Regions from separate parts of the Streptomyces sp. NPDC008092 genome, predicted to be linked through region 1. Evidence: riboswitches for the same ligand, from Rfam matches in the RefSeq annotation. Region 1 holds a riboswitch; each other region holds the start of a gene.
The links. A riboswitch is a leader RNA that binds a small molecule or an ion and turns the genes downstream of it on or off. The one in region 1 is predicted to bind cyclic di-AMP.
Positions count from the first base shown of each region.

Region 1 (3,362 bases):
CACAGCCGCAAACCTGGACGGACAGGCATCGAACACACCGGACACGTCGAACACGTAGGGCATCGGGAACGTCAGGGGGGTCGCGTGGTGGGCCGTGGAGAGGTGGCGCAGCACGGCCAGGCATCCGCCCGCACCCTCGCCCGCTTCCTGCCGGCGCTGCTGATCTGCACCGGCGTCTGCTACGACGTCCTCACCCCCGCCCCCTTCACCGCGGTGCCCTTCTTCACGGCCGCCCCGCTGATCGCCGCACCCCTCTCCTCCCTGCGCACCACCCTCCTCACGGGCCTGGCCGCACTCGTCGCCACCTACGCCGTGCACGCGCGGTTCGCCGTTCTCCCGGACGCCGACGCCGTCACCGAGGTCGTCACCGTGGCCACCGTCGCCGTCCTCGCCGCCGGCATCAACCGGATCGTCCGCATCGGCGACCAGCGCCTCGCCTCCGCCCGCGAGGTCGCCGAGGCCGCCCAGCGGGCCGTCCTGCCCGAACCCGCCGAGCGGATCGGCGGCTTCGAGATCGCCGCCCGCTACGAGGCGGCGCAGGAAGGCACCTTCATCGGCGGCGACCTGTACGCCGTCCAGGACACCCCGTACGGCGTGCGGCTGGTCGTCGGCGACGTACGCGGCAAGGGGATGGGCGCGGTCGCCGCGGTCGCCGTGGTCATCGGGGCGTTCCGGGAGGCCGCCGAGCAGGAGGCCACGCTGGAGGCGGTGGCCGGGCGGCTGGAGCGGGCGCTGGCGCGCGAGGGCGTCCGGCGCGGCGGCATCGACGCCCACGAGGGCTTCACCACCGCCGTACTCGCCGAACTCCCGCACGGCGACGGCACGCTCCGGCTCGTCAACCGGGGCCATCCGCCGCCCCTGCTGCTGCACGGCGACGGCGAGGTCTGCCCGGTGCGGGCGCCGGAGGCCGCGCTGCCGCTCGGGATGGGCGAGTTGGGGGCCTGGCCGGACCGGGCCGCCGAGCACGCGTTCCCGAACGGGGCCACGCTGCTGCTGCACACCGACGGCCTCTCCGAGGCGCGGGACGCGCACGGCCGGTTCTACGACCCGGAGCGGCGGCTCACCGGCCGTACCGTCACCGCCCCGGGCCCCCTGGTGGCCCGGCTCGCGGCCGAGGTGCGCCGGCACACCGGCGGCGGCATGACGGACGACATGGCACTGCTCGCCGTGCGACGGCCCTGAGCGGCGGGCGGTCACGTTCGGTGTCCGTGCGACCGCCCTGCGCATAACAACTGAGTCACCATCAAAACCTGTGTGACTCCTGAGCTGAGCAGCGCGCACCGCCGACTCGACCGTTTTTGACCGGTCGTGGCAGGTAAGTCCAAGCTTTGAAAGCTTAATGATCAAGACGAACAGCTTGGAATCTGGTAGCCGGGTCTATTAACGTTCGATAACGCAGCGCGGTCGTCCCAGCCGTCACCCGCGACGGCTCCGTGCGCATGCGCCGAATCCCGCAAGGGAACCGGGGAACCACCACCTTGGGGTGAATCGCACGGCTACCGCCGGGTACGAAACGGCCGGTATACGCGCGTAGGAGACCTTCCTGCTCCGAACCCGTCAGCTAACCCGGTAGGCGGCGGAAGGAAAGGAGTGCGCCCGCGTGGCGTCCAACCCGCCTGCTCCGACAGCCCCGTTCGTGCCCAGCCAGCGTCAGCCCGAGACCTTCGGCTACGGCGGCTACCGCGCCGACGAAGGCCCCTTCGAGGAGTGGAACCCCACCGAGGAGTCCCTCTCCGCGGTACGCGGCCGGCACCGGGTCGCCAAGCAGAAGGGCGGCGGGCTCGCCCGCAGCTCCACGGTTCTCGGCGTCGGCGTCATCGCCGCCGTCGGCGCGGGCGGCATGGCCAGCGCCAACACCGGCAAGCCGCCGGTCTCCATCTCGCTGCCCGACCTGCCGTCCTCCGTCGGCTCGCTGCTCGGCGAGGACGGCGGCCACCAGGCGACCCGGACCGCGCTCAGCAGCGTCACCACGACGACCGCCACCGACGCGGACTCCTCCTCGTCCGACGCCGGCGAGGCGCTGCGCAGCCGGATCATCGCCCAGGCCGCACAGCAGCAGAGCCAGCTCGACACCAAGGCCAGCGCCAAGGCCGTCGCCGCCGCCGACAAGGCGGTCGCCGACGCCGAGGCCAAGGCGGAGAAGGCGGCCGCCGCCAAGGCCGCCGACGCCAAGGAGAAGGCCGAGGCCTCCGCGAAGCAGAAGGCCGAGCAGGCCCGCCTCGCCGAGCTGGCCAAGCAGTACACGCTGCCCGTCGTCTCGTACACGATCACCGGTACCTTCGGCCAGGCCGGATCCATGTGGTCCTCCGGCTACCACACCGGCCTCGACTTCGCGGCGCCCACCGGCACGCTGATCAAGGCCGTGCACAGCGGCACGGTCACCGAGGCGGGCTGGGCCGGCTCCTACGGCTACCGCACGATCATCACCCTCGACGACGGCACCGAGCTGTGGTTCTGCCACCAGTCCTCGATCGGCGTCAAGGTCGGCCAGAAGGTCTCCACCGGCGACGTCATCGGCCGCGTGGGCGCCACCGGCAACGTGACCGGCCCGCACCTCCACCTGGAGGTCCACCCGAACGGCCAGGCCACCGCCATCGACCCGATGACCTGGCTGCGCGGCAAGGGCCTCAACCCCTGACCTGACCCGGACCGCACCCACCGGCCCCCGGCGGCCCTGACGGCAACCCCCCGGCGTCAGGGCCGTCGGTGTGCCGCGCCCCGGGCAGGCGGCGCGCCTTTACAAGAACTTCGTGTTGCGTCGGCATGGGGTGCCCGGCGACGCGTGTTGAAGTGAAGCATGAGTGCTTCTTCCCCTTCCCTCCGCAAGCTCGGCGCCTCCGACCTGGAGGTCTTCCCGCTCGCCCTCGGCGGCAACGTCTTCGGCTGGACCGCCGACGAGGCCACCTCCTTCGCCGTCCTCGACGCGTACGCCGCCGCGGGCGGCAACTTCGTGGACACCGCCGACTCGTACTCGGCGTGGATCGAGGGCAACAAGGGCGGCGAGTCCGAGACGATCATCGGCAACTGGGTCAAGGCGCGCGGCAACCGCGACGACGTCGTCATCGCGACGAAGGTCAGCCAGCACCCCGAGTACCCCGGCCTGTCCGCCGCCAACATCAAGGCCGCCGCCGACGCGTCCCTGCGCCGTCTGGGCACCGACCACATCGACCTCTACTACACGCACTTCGACAAGCCCGAGATCCCGGTCGAGGAGATCATCGGCGCGCTGGACGAGCTGGTGCGGGCGGGCAAGGTCCGGCACATCGCCGCGTCCAACATCACGCCGGAGCGGCTCCAGGAGTCCCTGGACTTCTCCGACCGCGAGGGCCTCGCCCGGTACGTGGCCCTCCAGCCCCACTACA
Region 1 is NZ_JBIBHY010000022.1:112,772-116,133, forward strand. Features, by position in the region: gene ACFZB3_RS45625 (SpoIIE family protein phosphatase) at 85-1,182, shown strand; cyclic di-AMP (ydaO/yuaA leader) riboswitch at 1,433-1,593, shown strand; gene ACFZB3_RS45630 (peptidoglycan DD-metalloendopeptidase family protein) at 1,601-2,638, shown strand; gene ACFZB3_RS45635 (aldo/keto reductase) at 2,798-3,362, shown strand, end outside.

Region 2 (3,362 bases), on a different contig from region 1:
GCGGCGGTGGGCATCGCCATGGCGGGCGCGGCCGTCATCATCGCCTCGGGCGGCGCGGTCATGGCCGTCGGCATGGCAGCCGTCGGCATGGCGGCCATCGCCGGTGCGGGGGGTGCCGTCATGGGCGCTGCCACGGGTGCCGCCATCGGTGCCGCCATGGGCGTGGGCACCGGCGCGGGCATCGCGGCGGCGGGCGCCGCCATGTCCGTGGGCATGGCCATGGTGGCGGCGTAGGCGTAGCCGCCGTCGGCGGGCTGCATGCCTGCCGCGTAGGCGCCGTACATGTCGGCGGCCGGTGCCGGGGCGAAGGGCGCGGCCTGCGGCATCGCGGCCATCGGCGTCGCGGGCGGGACAGGGGCCGCCGCGGTGTACCCGCCGGTGGCGTAGGCGGTGTCGGCGACGGCCGGGGGGATGTCGGCGTAGGCGGCGGGCGCGTTCGGCGACATGATCCGGAAGCCGCCGACGTCCATCGGGCCGGGGACCGGGGCGGGAACGGCCGCGGGAACGGGAGCGGCGGGCGCCGCGGTCGGGAAGGCGCCGCTGTCCGAGGGGGCGGCGGTCGGGAAGGCGCCCGTGTGCGTCGGCGCCGCGGTCGGGAAGACGCTCGTGCTCGCCATGGGGTCCGTCGTCGGGAAGACGCTCGTGTTCGCCATGGGGTCCGCGGCCGGGAAGGCGCCCGCGTCGGCCGGGGCCGGCATCGGGAACGAGCCCGTGGCGCCCGGGGTCATGATGCGGAAGGAGCCGGAGTCCCCGAGAGACGGGGCCGGAGCCTGGGCGGCGCCGGTGTCCCTGGCGGCCGCGGTCTGGTAGTTCCCGCCGGCCGAGCTGCCCGGGGTCATGACGCGGAAGCCGCCCGAGTCCGCCGCGGCCCGGCTCGGGGAACTGTCGGTACCACCCGGGGTCATGATCCGGAAGGTACCGGTGTCCGACGGGGAGACGATCGGGATGCCGCCCGTCTCCGTCACCGCCGGGAGCGCGCGGGTGGCGGCGGGGGACCCGCTGCGGAAGGAGCCGCTGCCGGTGCGCTGGTTCGGTATCCCGAGGGCGGGGGCCTGCCACGGCTGCACCGGGGCCTGCGCCTCGGGCGTGGGCCAGGGGCTGGGCGCGGGCGGAGCGGCCTGGGCGGGCTGGACCGGGGCCGGGGCGAGGGCGGCGATCGCGCGCTGCCCGGTGCGCTGGGACAGCACCTCGCGCGCCTTGGCGAGCTTGAGCTGGTTCTTCGTCTTCGAGGTACCCGGCGTGGGCCGCTGCGGCCCGGCGGCGGGCAGCGCCCTGGGCGCACCCGAGGACCCGGCCGGCAGCGCCGCGGCGGGGCCCGCCGTCAGCTCCAGCTTCGGGCGCGCCGGCAGTTCCCGGACGACCTCGATCTCGCTCTGCGCGGACGGCCCCGCGGTCAGCTCCAGCCGGGCCGGGCCGGAGTCCTCCAGCTGGCCGAGCAGGTCGGCGGCCATGGCGCTGACGGGCCGCCGAGGGGCGGGCCGGTCGGGCTTCCGGTCGGAGGGCAGTGCGGCCGGAACACTCGGCCCCAGCTTCGAGCGCGCCCCCTCGAACCACTCCCGGGCGATGTTGTCGAGGCCCGGGTCGTCGCGACGGGGCCGTTTGAACAGCGGGACACCCCGTGAGCGCGAGCCCCCGCTCATCGCACGGGTGGCGTTGTAGTTCCCGGTGGCGTTCTCGGCCTGGTCGTAGAGGCTGTCGATCCGCTGTCGAACCTCGTCACGGCTCTCGGGCGCCATTGAGGGGTCGTGCTCCTTCCGTACTCTGCCTACCGGGTTAGCTGTCGGGTTCGGGCGGTCGAATCCGGAAGGCATGCCCTACGGCCATTGCCCTTGCGGACGGCGGCCGATTCACCCCAGTGATCGGTTGGGTCCCCGGCTCCGGATCCGCCCCTGAGGGGCACCGGACTCGGCGGAGGCCGCGCGGCCCGACGGGATTCGCCGGGGGGAGCCGAACGGCTTGCCCGTCAACTTAGCCAACTTGTGTCACTCGTGTGAAGGTTGAAGTGGCTAATGTCCGATACGTATTTGTGATGTTCGTCGTAGCGTTCGGAACTCGACCGTACGGGACGGCATTTCGCGCGCATCCATTGCATTCGCAGGGTCACCGGGGCGTCGCCGTCGGTCGCGTTGCCCCTGCTCCGGGACACCCGCTTTCTGTGAGGTCACCGTGAATTCCTGGGTCTGTTGAACACGGTGGCGCCGCGGGCCGTATAGGGCCGGGGATTTCCATGCCCGGCCGACCACGACACGCAGGGGAACGACCTTGAGACGCAACAGGCGCAGACGCCCGACCGGCGCACAGCGCGCGACCTTCGCAGCGGTCGCCCTGATGCTCGGCGGTGGAGGACTGGTCGCGGTGAACGTCTACGCCTCGGCCACCGAGAGCGGCGGGGACCAGGGCCAGGTCGCCACCGGCCAGGTGCTGTCCGCGCCCACCATCTACTGCCCCGACATCGGCAGCCGGCTGACGGCGGTGCCCGACGGGGCCCGGGCCGACGTCGACCGTGAACTTGCCCAGCTGGACCAGCAGATCGCGGCCGCCTACCAGCAACTCAAGGAATCCGCCGCCGAGATCGAGCAGGACCCCGGCTCCGCCGCCCAGACGATCATCGACCCGCTGAAGGAGAAGCGGACCGAGTCGATCCAGCGGATCGCCGACGCCATCGGCCGCGAGGGCGACCGCCCGCAGGGCCTCGACGACCTCGCCGCCTGCACCCTGCGCTCCTCCAGCCAGGGCGACGGGCAGTCGGCGGCTCCCCAGGGCAGTGCCACCCCGAGCCAGAGCGCCCAGGGCAGCGCCGCGCCGAGCCAGGGCACCGGCGCCGGCGGCCAGGGCGGCAACGGCCCGGTCGCCGCGGACTACGCGGACATCACCTCCGTGCAGCCCAACGTCACGACCCCGGCCGAGCAGCCCGGCGGCTCCACCGGCACCTTCTCCTCCAGCTGCGGCGTCAACGCCAACGGCCTGTTCAACTCAGACAACGTGATCGTCGCGCCCGGCGTCTCCAACGGCGCCCACCACTTCCACGACTACATCGGCAACCAGTCCAACAACGCCTTCGCCAGCGACCAGGACCTGGCGAACGCCCAGACCAGCTGTGCGGACCAGGGCGACAAGTCCACGTACTACTGGCCCGTGCTGCGGCTGCAGAACGGCAAGCAGGAGCGGGACGCCGACAAGCCGGGCGGCGGCACCGAGGGCAACGCCGGGCAGATCGTCACGGCGAAGGAGGTCACGCTGACCTTCGAGGGCAACCCCACCTCCAAGGTCACCGAGATGCCGCGGCTGCTGCGCATCATCACCGGCGACGCCAAGGCGTTCGTCAACGGCCCGGGCAACGCCAACGCCTCCTGGAGCTGCAC
Region 2 is NZ_JBIBHY010000002.1:259,285-262,646, forward strand. Features, by position in the region: gene ACFZB3_RS06075 (NlpC/P60 family protein) at 1-1,736, opposite strand, end outside; cyclic di-AMP (ydaO/yuaA leader) riboswitch at 1,747-1,899, opposite strand; gene ACFZB3_RS06080 (DUF1996 domain-containing protein) at 2,329-3,362, shown strand, end outside.
Region 2: another riboswitch for cyclic di-AMP. It lies ahead of ACFZB3_RS06075 (NlpC/P60 family protein); the one in region 1 lies ahead of ACFZB3_RS45630 (peptidoglycan DD-metalloendopeptidase family protein).

Region 3 (3,362 bases), on a different contig from region 1:
GGTGCCGTCGGGGCGCGCGCCGGTGCCGTCGGCGCGCGCGCCGGTGCCGACCAGCTCGCGCACGAGGGCGTACTGGGCGTGGTTGGTGTCCTGGTACTCGTCGACCAGGACGTGCCGGAAGCGGCGGCGGTAGTGCTCGGCGACGTCCGGGAAGGCGCGCAGCAGGTTGACCGTCGTCATGATCAGGTCGTCGAAGTCGAGGGCGTTCGCCTCGCGCAGCCGCGACTGGTAGAGGGCGTAGGCCTGGGCGAGGGTCTTCTCGAAGCCGTCGCTCGCGCGGGCGGCGAAGTCCTCCTCGTCGACCAGCTCGTTCTTGAGGTTGCTGACCTGGGCGCTGAACGACTTCGGCGGGAACCGCTTGGGGTCGAGGTCCAGGTCGCGGCAGACCAGGGCCATCAGGCGCTTGGAGTCGGCCGCGTCGTAGATCGAGAAGGAGGAGGTGAAGCCGAGCTTCTTGCTCTCCCGGCGCAGGATCCGCACGCACGCGCTGTGGAAGGTCATCACCCACATCGCGTTGGCGCGCGGGCCCACGAGGTGCTCGACGCGCTCCTTCATCTCACCCGCGGCCTTGTTGGTGAAGGTGATCGCGAGGATCTGGCCCGGGTGCACCTGGCGCGCGCCGAGGAGGTGGGCGATGCGGTGGGTGAGCACGCGCGTCTTGCCGGAACCGGCGCCGGCCACGATGAGCAACGGAGAGCCGGCATGCACGACGGCCGCCCGCTGGTTGTCGTTCAGCCCCTCCAGGAGCGCGGCCGGGTCCAGGGCCGGGCGTGCGGCGCCGTCGCGGTAGTAGGCGTCCCGGTCCGGGGGCACGTCGAACTTCCCGCCGAACAGATCGTCCGGAATCGACTCCGGAGCGTGCTCGTCCTCGGGCGGCGGCGGAGGTTCCTCGTCATGGCCGCGGGGGGCCTGGAGGTTCGCCAGGAAGCTGTCGTCAAAGAGGCTGCTCATCGCTCTCCGAGTCTAGGGCGCCCCACCGACAACCGGCCGCCGCCCCGAAAACTCGGCCGGGTAACCGAACAGAACCACTCGGTCACGGCCGGTCGACGCGCGTCACGCAGCGGCGAACGCCCACCGCGAGCCTCCCTGTCACCTCGGGCAAGTCGCCCATAGCACCCCAGATCGCCCCGCCTGAACAATTCCCAACATCAAGGTCACGAAAATGTATCGGGCATATCGCACATCAAACTTCACAGAGACCACACGAGTTGGCTAGCGTGCCGGGCAGGCCGTACGACCCCCACCGGCGAACATCGCCGGGCCGCACGGCCTCCGCCGAGTCCGGGGCGCCACCGCGCATCCGGAGCCGGGGACCCACACCGATCCCGGGGTGAATCGGTCCCGACTCCCCTCCGGGGAACGGACCGTAGGGCAACCCTTCCGAACCACCCGCCCGAACCCGACAGCTAACTCGGTAGGCGGAACACTGGAAGGAGTCGCCCCCGTTGGCGTCGCACCGCAAGTCCCGGCCGTCAGGAACGCGCACGGCAGGCATACGCACCCCCGCACTGGCCACCGCCGCACTCACCTCCATGGCCCTGTTCTCCCAGACGGCCGAGGCCGCGCCCTCCGAGGACGGCAAGCCGAGCCTGGAGGAGGTGGAGAAGAAGGTCGACGCCCTCTACCGGCAGGCGGAGTCGGCGACCGAGAAGTACAACGCGGCGAAGGAGCGGACCGGCAAGCAGCGCAAGCAGGTCGACACGCTGCTCGACGACGTCGCCCGGCGCACCGACCGGCTCAACGAGGCACGTGAGGAACTGGGTTCGTTCGCGGCGGCCCAGTACCGGACCGGGGCGAGCGTTCCCGACACGGCGACCTTCCTGCTCGCGGACAGTCCCCAGGACTACTTCGACCAGGACCAGCTGATGAGCCGCCTGACCACGCGCCAGAAGGGCGCGGTCGACGACTACGTCACCCAGCGGTCCGCGACCATGAAGAAGCGGCAGGAGGCCGCCCGGAGCCTCGAGACGCTCACCGAGACGCAGGACGACCTCAAGACGGCCAAGACCACCGTGCAGACGAAGCTGGCCTCCGCACGGGAGCTGCTGTCGCAGCTGACGGCCGCGGAGAAGGCCCGGCTGGCGGCGATCGAGAAGCAGCAGCAGGAAGCGGCCGACCGCAAGGCGGCGGAGCTGGCGAAGCAGCAGGCCGCGGCGGCCGACCAGGAGGCGTCGTCGTCCTCCTCGTCCTCGACGTCGAGCGGCTCGTCCTCCGGCTCCGGCTCCTCCACCTACGCCACGAAGGCCGCCAAGGCGATCGCCTTCGCCCGCGCGCAGATCGGCAAGCCGTACGTGTGGGGCGCCACCGGCCCCGGCTCCTACGACTGCTCAGGACTCTCCCAGGCCGCCTGGAAGGCCGCGGGCGTCTCCCTGCCGCGCACCACCTACGACCAGGTGAACGCCGGCACCACCGTCCCCCTCTCCGACGCCCAGCCCGGCGACCTGGTCTTCTTCTACGACGACGTCAGCCACGTCGGCATCTACATCGGCAACGGCATGATGATCCACGCCCCGAAGCCCGGCGCGTACGTCCGGGAGGAGTCGATCTACTACGGCGGCGAGTCGATCATCCACAGCGTGGTGCGCCCGGCCTGATCCCACGGGGCGCCCGCCGTCGCCCGCACGCTTTTCGGGCCGTACGCGCGCGTGCCCCGCCCCTGCCGCGGCCGACTCTCCCTAGCATCAGGGGCATGTCCGGCATTTCACCCCTCGGCGCCTGGTGGGCGCGGTGTTCGCCTGCGGCCGGGGCCGGGGGCGCCGTGATGGCCACCGGCATCATGTCGGAGGGGCTGTACCTGGCGGGCGCGGAGACCGTGTCCCGGGTGGCGCTGGCGGCGGCCTGCGCGCTGTGGGCGGCACTGGCCGCGGACTTCGCCGCACGGCTGGCGCTCGATCGCCGGCGGTGGGCGGCGGAGGCGCGGACACCGGGCGCGCTCACCGCCGTGGCGGCGACGACGGTGCTGGGGACGCGGTTCTCGGCGCTCGGGTGGCAGCCCCTCGCCGAGGCCCTGCTGGCGCTGTCGGTGGCGCTGTGGCCGCCGTTGCTGGTCCTCGTCGTGCGGCACTGGAAGCCGAGGATGCCGGGAACGGTGTTCCTCGCCTGCGTGGCCACACAGGGGTCGGCCGTGCTGGGCGCGACGCTGGCGGCGGCCCTGACGACGGCGTGGCTCGCGCACCTCTCGCTGGTCCTCTTCTGGCTGGGGCTGGCGATGTACGGGCTCGCCGTGCCCCGGTTCGAGTGGCGGCAGATCGCCCAGGGGCCCGGGGACCAGTGGGTGGCGGGCGGCGGGCTCGCGATCTCCGCGCTGGCCGGGGCGCGGCTGCTGGCCGCCGACAGTGCGCGGCTGTACCTGTGGAACGACG
Region 3 is NZ_JBIBHY010000003.1:449,867-453,228, reverse strand. Features, by position in the region: gene pcrA (DNA helicase PcrA) at 1-951, opposite strand, end outside; cyclic di-AMP (ydaO/yuaA leader) riboswitch at 1,264-1,438, shown strand; gene ACFZB3_RS11280 (NlpC/P60 family protein) at 1,446-2,594, shown strand; gene ACFZB3_RS11275 (tellurite resistance/C4-dicarboxylate transporter family protein) at 2,690-3,362, shown strand, end outside.
Region 3: another riboswitch for cyclic di-AMP. It lies ahead of ACFZB3_RS11280 (NlpC/P60 family protein); the one in region 1 lies ahead of ACFZB3_RS45630 (peptidoglycan DD-metalloendopeptidase family protein).

Region 4 (3,362 bases), on a different contig from region 1:
GGCCTTCCCGGCCCCCGAGCGCGCCACCCTGGACAACGGCCTGACCGTGCTGCGCTGCCACCGCCCCGGCCAGCAGGTCGTCGCCGTCGAGGTGCTCCTGGACGCGCCCCTGGACGCCGAGCCGGCCGGTCTGGACGGCGTGGCCACCATCATGGCGCGCGCCTTCTCCGAGGGCACCGACAAGCACTCCGCCGAGGAGTACGCCGCCGAGCTGGAGCGGGCCGGCGCCACCCTGGACGCGCACGCCGACCACCCCGGCGTCCGGATCAGCCTGGAGGTCCCGGCCTCCCGGCTCGCCAAGGGCCTCGGGCTGCTGTCCGACGCGCTCAGGGCGCCCGCCTTCGCCGACAGCGAGGTCGAACGGCTGGTCCGCAACCGCCTCGACGAGATCCCGCACGAGCTGGCCAACCCCAGCCGCCGGGCCGCCAAGCAGCTCTACAAGGAGCTCTTCCCGGCCGCCACGCGGATCTCCCGCCCGCGCCAGGGCACCGAGGACACCGTCGAGAAGATCGACGCGGCCGCCGTACGGGCCTTCTACGACCGGCACGTCCGCCCCGCCACGGCCACCGCGGTCGTCGTCGGCGACCTGACCGGCATCGACCTGGACGAGCTGCTCGGCGAGACCCTGGGCGCCTGGCGGGCCGCCACCGGGCAGCCTCGCCCGGTCCCGACCGTGACCGCCGACGACACCGGCCGGGTCGTCATCGTGGACCGTCCGGGCGCCGTCCAGACCCAGTTGCTCATCGGCCGGGTGGGCTCCGACCGGCACGACCGCGTCTGGCCGGCCCAGGTGCTCGGCACCTACTGCCTGGGCGGCACCCTCACCTCCCGCCTGGACCGCGTCCTGCGCGAGGAGAAGGGCTACACCTACGGCGTCCGCTCCTTCGGGCAGGTCCTGCGGTCCGCCCCCGACGGCACCGGGATCTCGATGCTCGCCATCAGCGGCTCCGTGGACACCCCGAACACCGGCCCGGCGCTGTCGGACCTGTGGACGGTGCTGCGCACGCTCGCCGCCCAGGGCCTCACGGACGCCGAGCGCGACGTGGCCGTGCAGAACCTCGTCGGGGTGGCGCCGCTCAAGTACGAGACGGCGGCGGCCGTCGCGGGCACCCTGGCCGACCAGGTCGAGCAGTACCTGCCCGACGACTTCCAGGCCACGCTGTACCGGCAACTGGCCGCCACCGGCACCGTGGAGGCCACCGCGGCGGTCGTGAACGCCTTCCCGGTGGACCGCCTGGTGACCGTCCTCGTCGGGGACGCGGCGCAGATCAAGGAGCCCGTGGAGGCGCTCGGGATCGGCGAAGTCACGGTCGTCGCCGCGGAGTAGCGGCACGCGCGTGTGCGGAGCCCTGGTGACCTCCCGGCCACCAGGGCTCTGGAATGTCCGAATTGGGGCGGAGGTTGCCTGTCTGCCCTGTGGGATACGCGACAAAAGCAGTGATCCGTTTGAGCATCGAAGGCGGGTCCTCGTAGGTTCTTCCGGGCTGTCCGTCAGGCATCGCGCCGCGTCCGCGGCACCGGACAGCCATCGCCGAGTCCCCGTACGGCGCGAGCCAGGGGAGCCGGGGACCCACGCAGTCCCTGGGGTGAATCGGGTGCCCGCGCGTGTCGCGAGGGGGCCCGTAGGAGACCTTCCTGCTCCGAACCCGTCAGCTAACCCGGTAGGCGAGAGGGAAGGAAAGGACCAGCCACTACATGGCGTTCATGTGCGCCTCCGGGAAGCACCGTCGTCCCGGCCGGGTGAAGCGCACCACCGCGCAGGCCGCCGGTATCGCGGCCCTCACCACCACGGGTGTCATCAGCACCGTCTCGGCCGCTCCGGCGCTCGCCGCCGAGAACTCCGTCGAGCAGACCGGCCTCACCCCGGTCATCACGATCAGCGACTCCGTCGCCGAGCAGATCGACGCCCAGGCGGCCGCGCAGCAGGCCGCCGCCGACCGCAAGGCCGCCGAGGAGGCCGCCCGCAAGGAGGCCGCCGCCGAGGCGAAGAAGGAGCGCGCGGCCGAGGTGCGCGCCGCCCGCGCGGCCGAGCGTAAGCGCCTCAACACCTTCGTCGCGCCGATCAGCGACTCCTACGTCTCCACCGGCTACAAGACCGGCGGCTCCCTGTGGTCCTCCGGCGCCCACACCGGCATTGACTTCCACGCCGCCGGCGGCACGGTCGTGCACGCGGTCGGCACCGGCACGGTCGTCTCCACCGGCTGGGGCGGGGCGTACGGCAACGAGATCGTCATCAAGATGGCCGACGGCATGTACACCCAGTACGGCCACCTCTCGTCCATCGGCGTCTCGGTGGGCCAGAAGGTCACCCCGGGCCAGCAGATCGGCCTCTCCGGCTCGACGGGCAACACGACGGGACCGCACCTCCACTTCGAGGCCCGTACGACCCCCGAGTACGGCTCCGACGTCGACCCGGTCGCCTACCTCCGCAAGCACGGCGTGAACGTCTGACGGAGCTGGACGCGGGTCCGGCGCCGAGACCGACGGGCCGAGCGTGCTGTGCCGGGTGCGGGTGCGTGGGGGTTGCTCGCGCAGTTCCCCGTGCCCCTGAAGGGGCGCTGCGCGTAACGTCCCTGAAAGGGGCGCGGGGAACTGCGCGACCAGCCACGACGCACCCGCACCCGACCACCAGGGCGAACCCGGCGGGGCAACACGCTGGCGGCCCGGCGACGACAACCCGTGAGATCTTCGGAAGCCCCGGCCCACCGCCGGGGCTTTCGTCGTTTTCGTGCCCCCACTGTCCAAAATATATCCCTGGATTCCGGCCCCCCGTCGGAAATTGCGGCTCATTGCAATAGAGTCACGGAACGAGCGCCACTCGGCGGCGTTTCACGGGGATTAAGGCGGAGGTCGGTCATGCGTATTCCGGCGCACTCGGTATGCACGGCGATCCGGGACGACATCGTCGCGGGTGTCTACGAGCGCGGCAGCCGGCTCACCGAGGAACTCCTGGCCCGCCGCTACGGGGTCTCACGCGTCCCCGTCCGTGAGGCCCTGCGCACCCTGGAGGCCGAGGGCTTCGTGGTGACGCGCCGGCACGCGGGCGCCTGCGTCGCCGAACCGACCGAGCAGGAGGCCGCCGACCTGCTGGAGATGCGCATGCTCCTGGAGCCGCTGGGCGCCTCCCGGGCCGCCCAGCGCCGCACCGAGGCCCACCTCAAGGTGCTGCGCGGACTGGTCAGGCTGGGGCAGGAGCGGGCCAGGCGGGGCAACAGCGAGGACCTGCGCTCCCTGGGCGGCTGGTTCCACGAGACCCTTGCGCAGGCCTCCGGCAGCCACGCCCTGACCTCGACGCTCACCCAGCTGCGCCACAAGATCGCCTGGATGTACACCGTGGAGACGCCCGCCAACCCCGTGGAGTC
Region 4 is NZ_JBIBHY010000013.1:199,821-203,182, forward strand. Features, by position in the region: gene ACFZB3_RS36185 (insulinase family protein) at 1-1,327, shown strand, start outside; cyclic di-AMP (ydaO/yuaA leader) riboswitch at 1,520-1,683, shown strand; gene ACFZB3_RS36190 (peptidoglycan DD-metalloendopeptidase family protein) at 1,696-2,451, shown strand; gene ACFZB3_RS36195 (FCD domain-containing protein) at 2,857-3,362, shown strand, end outside.
Region 4: another riboswitch for cyclic di-AMP. It lies ahead of ACFZB3_RS36190 (peptidoglycan DD-metalloendopeptidase family protein); the one in region 1 lies ahead of ACFZB3_RS45630 (peptidoglycan DD-metalloendopeptidase family protein).